DNA from 2 places in the Roseateles sp. SL47 genome. Region 1 is predicted to be linked to the other one. Evidence: riboswitches for the same ligand, from Rfam matches in the RefSeq annotation. Region 1 holds a riboswitch; the other holds the start of a gene.
What was found. Region 1 has a riboswitch for S-adenosylhomocysteine ahead of metH (methionine synthase). Riboswitches for the same ligand answer to the same signal wherever they lie in the genome.
Positions count from the first base shown of each region.

Region 1 (4,417 bases):
TCGCCGATGCGGCCGACGTTGAAATAGCTGGCCTGCGGATGCGAGAAATAAAAGCCGCTCACGCTGGCCGCCGGGGTCATGGCCATGGCGTCGGTCAGGCCCATACCGATGTCTTCGGGCTGCAGCACGCGGAACACATCGCGCTTGACCAGGTGGTCCGGGCAGGCGGGGTATCCCGGCGCCGGCCGGATGCCGCGATAGTTCTCCTGGATCATGGCCTCGTTGCTCAGCGCCTCGTCCGGGGCATAGGCCCAGAACTCCTGGCGCACCCGCTGGTGCAGGCGTTCGGCGAAGGCTTCCGCCAGACGGTCGGCCAGGGCCTTGAGCATGATGGCGGAATAGTCGTCCAGGTCGGCCAGGAACTGCGCTTCCTTCTTGTCCACGCCCAGGCCGGCGGTGACGGCAAACAGCCCGATGTAATCCGGCACCGTGCCCTTGGCAGCGATGTAATCCGCCAGCGCCCGGTTGGGCCGGCGCTCACCGTCCACCACCGGCCGCTCGGACTGCATGCGCAGCCCGCGCCAGGTCATCAGCACCTCGCTGCGGGATTCATCGGTGTAGATCTCGATGTCGTCGTCATTCACCTGCGCCGCCGGGTACAGGCCCATGACGCCATTGGCGGTCAGCCAGCGGCCTTCGATGATCCGTTGCAGCATGCGCTTGCCGTCGCTGAACACCCGCTGGGCTTCACTGCCAACGATCTCGTCCTTCAGGATGGCCGGGAACGATCCCGCCAGGTCCCAGGTCTGGAAGAACGGCGCCCAGTCGATGCATTGCGCCAGGTCGGCGAGGTCGTAATTGCGGAAATGCCGCTTGCCGATGAAGCGTGGCACGGGCGGACGATAGCTGTCGAAATCCAGCTTGAGCTTGTTGGCACGCGCCTGCGCCAGCGTCACCAGCGGGGCCTGCTTCTTGTTGGCATGCAGGTTGCGGACCTTGTCGTAGTCAGCCTTGAGCTCATCGATGAAGCGGGTGGCCCGCTCGTCGGAGAGCAGGTCCGAGCAGACGCCCACCGAGCGCGAGGCATCCGGCACATACACCACCGGACCTTCGTAATGCGGAGAGATCTTCACCGCCGTATGCACCCGGCTGGTGGTGGCCCCGCCGATCAGCAACGGGATCTTCTTCACGCGGAAGTAGTCGTCGCGCTGCATTTCTGCGGCCACATGCTGCATCTCTTCCAGGCTGGGCGTGATCAGGCCGGACAGGCCGATGATGTCCGCACCTTCCACCTTGGCCTTGGCGAGGATGTCCTGGCAGGGGACCATCACCCCCATGTTGACCACCTCGAAGTTGTTGCATTGCAGCACCACGGTGACGATGTTCTTGCCGATGTCGTGCACATCGCCCTTCACCGTGGCAATGACGATCTTGCCGCGCGGCTTCACGTCGCCCCCGGCGGCAGCCAGCTGGCGTTTTTCTTCTTCGATGTAGGGCACCAGATGGGCCACGGCGGACTTCATCACCCGCGCGCTTTTCACCACCTGCGGCAGGAACATCTTGCCGGCACCGAAGAGGTCGCCCACGACATTCATGCCGGCCATCAGCGGGCCTTCGATCACATGCAGCGGACGGCCACCGCGTGCGCGGATGGCCTGCCAGGCCTCTTCCGTGTCTTCCACGATGAAATCGGTAATGCCATGGATCAAGGCATGCGAGAGCCGCGCATCCACATCACCGGAACGCCAGGCCAGCTTGGCGCTGTCGTCCTTGGCCGCGCCCTTGACCGACTCGGCCACCTCCAGCAGCCGCTCGGTCGAGTCGTCCCGGCGGTTCAGCACCACATCCTCGACGCGCTCGCGCAAGTCGGCGGGGATCTCGTCATACACACCGACCATGCCGGCGTTGACGATGCCCATGTCCATGCCCGCCTGGATGGCGTGGTAGAGAAACACGGTGTGGATGGCTTCGCGCACCGGCTCATTGCCACGGAAGCTGAAGGAGACGTTGGACACCCCGCCGCTCACCTTGGCGCCAGGCAGGTGCTGCTTGATCCAGCGCGTGGCGTTGATGAAGTCGACCGCGTAGTTGTTGTGCTCTTCGATGCCGGTGGCAATGGCGAAGATGTTGGGGTCGAAGATGATGTCTTCGGGCGGGAAGCCGATCTCGTCCACCAGGATGCGGTAGGCGCGCGCGCAGATGTCAGTCTTGCGGGCGAAGGTGTCGGCCTGGCCGGTCTCGTCAAAGGCCATCACCACGGCGGCGGCGCCATACCGGCGGATCAGCCGGGCCTGGCGGCGGAATTCGGCTTCGCCTTCCTTGAGCGAGATGGAATTGACGATGCCCTTGCCCTGGATGCACTTGAGCCCGGCCTCGATCACCTCCCACTTGGAAGAGTCGATCATGATCGGCACCCGCGCGATTTCCGGCTCGGAAGCGATCAGGTTGAGGAAGCGCACCATGGCGGCCTTGCTGTCCAGCATGGCCTCGTCCATGTTGATGTCGATGATCTGGGCGCCGTTTTCCACCTGCTGGCGCGCCACACTCAAGGCCTCTTCGAACTGGCCGTTGAGGATCATGCGGGCGAAGGCCTTGGAGCCGGTGACGTTGGTGCGTTCGCCGATGTTGACAAACAGCGTGCCGGCGCCGATCTGCACGGGTTCCAGACCGGAGAGTTTCATCGGCACCACCGGGACCTTGGAAGCCACCGGGGCGTTGGAAGCCGCCGGGAGGGAAGGAGACGCAGACGATGGGGTGGTGGCAGACATGGCGGCCTCAGAAAACTAGGACAACACCTGGGGCCGCGCAACTCACCGCCACCCCTGGAAAGACATGGGTCGGTGAGCGTCGTTGTTGCACGGCCGGGAGTGAAGCCGGGCCGCCCGTCCGAGCCTGGTGAGCCCCTCGGGTCTGGGCCCATCGCAACGCTCCTCGGAACGGCGTGCATTCTACCGGTCCGGGGCCTGTTTCAGGGGGGTTGGGGCCTTCCCGGGCTTCAGGGTCGGCGTATGCTGGCCGACAACTTCACCATAACGACAACTTTGGCACGAAGGTGACACCTCCGGGCAGAGGGAGCCCGACGGAGCGTCACCGGCATGTGCCCGCACCGCCTTGGAACTCATCCAACTACCTCCTCACAGCTTGCGAGTGGGGCAGATGCTGTCCTTCTCCTTGCGAGACGCGTCCGGCCAGTTGCTCTTTGCCGCCGGCCAACCGTTGCCTGACACGCCGCAGGTGCGGGATCTGATCGCGCGCGGCCCGTTTGTGCAGGCGCATGAGACCCGTGAATATCAGCGAGCCCTGGCTCACAAGCTGGACACGATGATGCTGCAGGGGGCGCCGATTGCCGCCCTGGCCAAGGCCCAGACCGATTTCCATGCCGACCTGCGGCCGGAGCGGCCGGCCCGCACCGGCCCGGTCAGCGAGACTGCGGCCTGGAGCGACCTCCAGTCCCAGACGCAGCAGTTGCTGCGCGACCCGGAACGCGCGGACTTCCTGGTGCGCCTGTCTCAATTGCTGGACCGGGTGCTGGCCCGGCTGCATCCGCAGCCCGACCCGTCGCTGGCCCTGCTGATCCATGACGCCGGGCAGGAGCCGCTGGATTACAGCGCCCGCCATGCCCTGCTGACCCTGGTGATGGCCGAGATGACCGCCCGGCAACTCGGCTGGGGCGAAGCCCGCCGCCGTGTGCTGACGCTGGCCGCCTTGACCATGAACCTGAGCATCAGCCGGGACCAGGACCAATGGGCGCTGCGGACCAGCGTGCTGGCCACCAGCGAGCGGGAGGCCCTGGCGGGTCATGGGGACCAGTCCGCCGCGCTGCTGCAGGCCATGGGTGTGGATGATGACGCCTGGCTGGCGGCGGTGCGGCTGCATCATGATGCCGGTCCAGGCCCGCTGTCAGGCCGGTCGGACGGTGAGCTGATGGCGCGGCTGCTGCGCCGCATCGATGTCTACGGCGCCCGCATCAGCCCGCGCCGCAGCCGCCGTCCGCTGTCGGCGGCGCAGGCGGCTCGGGCGGTTTATCTGGACGAGCACCAGGCGCCCGACGAGGCCGGCGCAGCCCTGATCAAGGCCATCGGCCTCTATCCGCCCGGGTCGCTGGTGCGGCTGGCCAGTGGTGAAGAGGCGATGGTGCTCAAGCGCGGCCACTCCGCCAATGAGCCGACCGTCGCCGCCCTGGTGGGCCGCAGCGGTTCGCCGCTGACGTCACCCGTGATCCGGGACACCCGGTTGCCGGCCAACGCGATCAGCGCCAGTCTGGCGCCGCATGAGATGCGCTTGCGCGTCAACATGGACGCGCTGCAAAAGCTTTACTGACGAGGGCGGCGTGGGCCGCTCATTCCTCGTTGACCAGATCGGTGCCCAGATCGGTGAACAGCTTGGAACCCCAGGGGCGCGGCTGATAGGCCGACACCTTCTGCGCAATCGCCCGGATGTGGTCCGGCGTGGTGCCGCAGCACCCTCCTGCGATGTT
Region 1 is NZ_CP113068.1:835,565-839,981, forward strand. Features, by position in the region: gene metH (methionine synthase) at 1-2,621, opposite strand, end outside; S-adenosyl-L-homocysteine riboswitch at 2,776-2,879, opposite strand; gene OU995_RS03595 (HD-GYP domain-containing protein) at 3,097-4,260, shown strand; gene OU995_RS03600 (homocysteine S-methyltransferase family protein) at 4,280-4,417, opposite strand, start outside.

Region 2 (4,417 bases), 340 kb from region 1:
CGCTGCATCTGATCCACCAGGTGATCGGCGGCGACACGCTGCTGCTGCCCGGCCACGACTACGACCAGCGATTCGCCACCACGCTGGCGGTCGAATGCAAGGCCCAGCCGCTGGTGGAAGGCGTACTCACGGGCCGTGTGAAGGCGCAGGCCTTTGTGCAGGCCAAGGCCGATCTCGAACGTCATCTGGCGCCCACCGAGTTCCAGACGATGGCCTGCGGTGCCCGCGTGGATACCGGCCATGATGTCGGCAGTCCTGCCAGCGGACCGGCCGACCGAATCGAGATCAGCCAGGCCGACAAGATCGAGATCAGCCAGGCCGACCTGGCGGACGAACTCGCCAGCGCACGCCGGCTGGTGTTGGTGGATGTGCGCGAGGCCTATGAGCAGCAGATGAGCCCGCTGGCACAACGCTGGCCGCTGGCGGCGCAGGCGCACATCGAAGTGGTGCCGCTGTCCACGTTGCTGAATCAGCTCCCCGCCTGGCGCAATCTGCCGCCAGACACGCCACTGGTGTTCTGCTGCCGAAGCGGCAATCGCAGCACCCAAGCCGCCCGCGCCCTGCGCCGGCTCGGCCATTCCCAAGCGTTCAGCCTGGCCGGTGGATTCGCCCTGCTGCCCTGAGGGGGACGCCCTCAGCGTGACGCCTGGCGCTCATGCTCCCCTCGGGGTCGTTTGGCATGCATCGGGCGCTGCGGATGTGGGCGCCGCTGATGTGGGCGCCGCTGATGTGGCCGCTGTGTCTGAGGCTCCCGGGGGGTCGGATCACGCCGCCGTGGTCGCGTCACCTGCGGCCTGGGTGGCCCGGGCGGCCAACAGCGCCTGGACCACTTCCGCAAATCCATCGCCGCGCTCGCCCTCCGTCACATAGGCAGGCAGGTGCGCCAGCACCGGCAGGAAGCGCCGGATGTTGGCCACCCCCACCGTCAGCGGCAACCGTTCAAACATCAGCTGGTCGTTGCTGGAATCGCCGACATACAGCCAGCGCGCCGGATCGAAATCTCGACCGGTGAGCACCGGCACGGCCCACTCGGCGGCGGTCCACTTGTTATGCGAACCGATCCAGCCGTTGATGTGGATGGAGCTGACCGTGGCCTGCAATCCATGGGCGCGCATGATGCCGCACACCGCCTCGATGCCCTCCGGGGGCAGATGGGCATGCTCGCTGTGGTCGATGGCAATGTCGGTCTGGCGGCCCGCACTGTCAGTCGCCAGCCGCGCGCCGGGCACACGGGCCAGGATGTCGTCCGTGCATTGCCGCAAACGAGCGGCATGCTGGCGTCGGGTGGGCGCATCCTGGGTGAACAGCCTCTCCACCGGGCGGTTGGCGCTCGATTCGTGCACCCCGTCGGCATGCACCACGCCGTCGGGTCCGGCGTCGCCCCGCCGCAGCAGCACCCCACCGTTTTCCGCCACGATGCCCAGCACCGGCCAGTCCCTGGCCATCGGCTCGCTCCAGCCGGCCGGGCGTCCGGTGATGGCAATCACCGGAACCCCCGCCTGGGCCAGCCGTTGCAAGGCCTCGCGGGCCGCCGGAGCCAGGCGGCCGTCGGTGGTCAGCGTGTCGTCAATATCGGTCAGCACGCCCTGCACGGCGCGCCATTCCTCACGAGAACAGAAGATCAGAGGCTTCATGGCCGGCGATTGTGCGTCTAGAATCTGGCTTCGTTCCGAGGAGCGTTGCGACCTCTCACCGTCAGAGGCCAGGCTCGGAACCGCTGTGTTCGTACCCTCTCACAGCCCAGCAACCGCGCTCACCCGTTGACCTTTCAGGCGGCCGGGTGGGTGTGCTGTCCCCCGGCGCCAAGTGTCAACGGCTCAACCTACGCAGGAGCCCGTATGAACGCCGTTCTCAAGCCGCTGGCACAAGACCAGTACCTGATCAAAGACCTGTCGCTGGCCGACTGGGGCCGCAAGGAACTCAGCATCGCCGAAAGCGAAATGCCTGCCCTGATGGCCATCCGCGAGGAATACGCCGCCAGCCAGCCGCTCAAGGGCGCTCGCATTGCCGGCTCCCTGCACATGACCATCCAGACCGGCGTGCTGGTCGAAACCCTGCAGGCCCTGGGCGCCGACGTGCGCTGGGCTTCCTGCAACATCTTCTCCACCCAGGATCATGCCGCCGCTGCCCTCGTGGCCCGTGGCACACCGGTGTTTGCCTACAAGGGCGAGACGCTGGAAGACTACTGGGACTACACCCACCGCATCTTTGAGTTCGGCGCCAAGGGCTCGGCGGGCGAAGGCCCCAACATGATCCTGGATGACGGCGGCGATGCCACGCTGCTGATGCACCTGGGCCAGAAGGCCGAGAAGGACCTGTCCGTGCTGGCCAACCCCGGCAGCGAAGAAGAGCGCGTGCTGTTTGCCGCCATCAAGCGCAAGCTGGCCGAAGACAGCAGCTGGTACACCCGCAAGAGCGCCGAGATCATCGGCGTGACCGAAGAAACCACCACCGGTGTGCATCGCCTGAAGGAAATGGCCGCCAAGGGCTCGTTGCTGTTCCGTGCCATCAACGTGAACGACTCGGTCACCAAGAGCAAGTTCGACAACCTCTATGGCTGCCGTGAATCGCTGGTGGACGGCATCAAGCGCGCCACCGACGTGATGGTAGCCGGCAAGATCGCCGTGGTGGCCGGTTATGGGGACGTGGGCAAGGGCTCCGCCCAGGCCCTGCGTGCCCTGTCCGCCCAGGTGTGGGTGACGGAAATCGACCCGATCTGCGCCCTGCAGGCCGCCATGGAAGGCTACCGTGTCGTGACGATGGAATGGGCCGCCGACAAGGCCGACATCTTCGTCACCACCACCGGCAACAAGAGCGTCATCCGCCATGAGCACATGGCCGCCATGAAGCACAACGCCATCGTCTGCAACATCGGCCACTTCGACAACGAAATCGATGTCGCTTCGCTGGAACAGTACGAGTGGGACGAGATCAAGCCGCAGGTGGATCACGTGATCTTCCCGGACGGCAAGCGCATCATCCTGCTGGCCAAGGGCCGGCTGGTCAACCTGGGCTGCGGCACCGGCCACCCCAGCTATGTGATGTCGTCCAGCTTCGCCAACCAGACCATTGCCCAGATCGAGCTGTTCGCTCACCGCGACGCCTACGACATCGGCAAGGTCTATGTGCTGCCCAAGCACCTGGACGAGAAGGTGGCGCGCCTGCAGCTGAAGACGCTGAATGCGCAGCTCACCGAGCTGACGGACGAGCAGGCCGCCTACATCGGCGTGCCCAAGCAAGGCCCGTTCAAGCCCGACACCTACCGCTATTGATGTCCTTCACGGCCTCCTTCGCGGGGGCCGTGCTTCCCACCGATGAGAGCTGACCAGTTGCTGGTGTCCACCGGCTTGGCCCCCACCCGTTCCGCCGCCCAGCGGCTGATCGACCAGGGGGCCGTCTCCTGGCATTCGCCCAAGGGCTGGGTGCCATTGAAGAAGGCGGGCGAAGCCCTGCCTGACCATGCGGAGCTGCGCATCACCGACGATGCGGAGCTGCGGTATGTCTCGCGCGGCGGGCTCAAGCTGGAAGGCGCCCTGAAAGCCACCGGCATCGACGTCACCGGCCTGACCGCGCTGGATGTCGGCCAGAGCACCGGCGGCTTCACCGACTGCCTGCTCAAGTCCGGCGCCACCCGTGTGGTGGGGCTGGATGTGGGGCACGACCAGCTGCATGCATCGTTGCGTCAGGACCCGCGGGTGGCCGCCCTGGAAGGCACCCATGTGCGGGCGCTGGCGGAGTCCGGGCTGCGCGAGCGGGCCCCTGCGGTCGGCTTTGATCTGGTGGTGGGCGACCTGAGCTTTATCTCGATGGTCGGCGCCCTGCCCCATCTGGACCCGTGGCTGGCGCCCGGCGGCCAGGCGCTGCTGCTGGTCAAGCCGCAGTTCGAGCTGGGGCCGCAGGCCATCGGCAAGGGCGGGCTGGTGAAGGATGTGACGCTGTATCCGCAGCTGGAGCAGCAGGCGCGCGATGCAGCCGCCGCGCTGGGCTGGCAGGTGCAGGGCTGGATGGACAGCCCCATCACCGGCGGCGACGGCAATCGAGAATTTTTCCTGTGGGCCCGCAAGCCGGCCCCGCAGCAGAGGGAGGAACCCACCCCATGAGCACACCTGTCAGCATCGAATTCTTCCCGCCCAACACGCCGGTCGGCAGCGAGAAGCTCAAGACCGTGGTCCAGGAACTGCGCGCGGTGAATCCGCAGTATTTCAGCGTGACCTACGGGGCCGGCGGCTCCACCCGCGAGAAGACGCTGGCCACCGTGGCCGACATTGCGAGCCAGGGTTTTGAAGCCGCGCCGCATCTCTCCTGCGTGGGCTCCACCCGCGAAAACATCGCCGAGATCCTGGCCACCTACCGGGCCCAGAACATCCGCCGCGTGGTGGCGCTGCGCGGCGACCTGCCCAGCGGCACCGCCACGGCC
Region 2 is NZ_CP113068.1:493,297-497,713, forward strand. Features, by position in the region: gene OU995_RS02055 (aminotransferase class V-fold PLP-dependent enzyme) at 1-623, shown strand, start outside; gene OU995_RS02060 (HAD family hydrolase) at 765-1,634, opposite strand; S-adenosyl-L-homocysteine riboswitch at 1,666-1,762, shown strand; gene ahcY (adenosylhomocysteinase) at 1,839-3,272, shown strand; gene OU995_RS02070 (TlyA family RNA methyltransferase) at 3,315-4,100, shown strand; gene metF (methylenetetrahydrofolate reductase [NAD(P)H]) at 4,097-4,417, shown strand, end outside.
Region 2: it holds a riboswitch for S-adenosylhomocysteine, as region 1 does, so the genes downstream of both, ahcY (adenosylhomocysteinase) here and metH (methionine synthase) in region 1, are expected to answer to the same signal.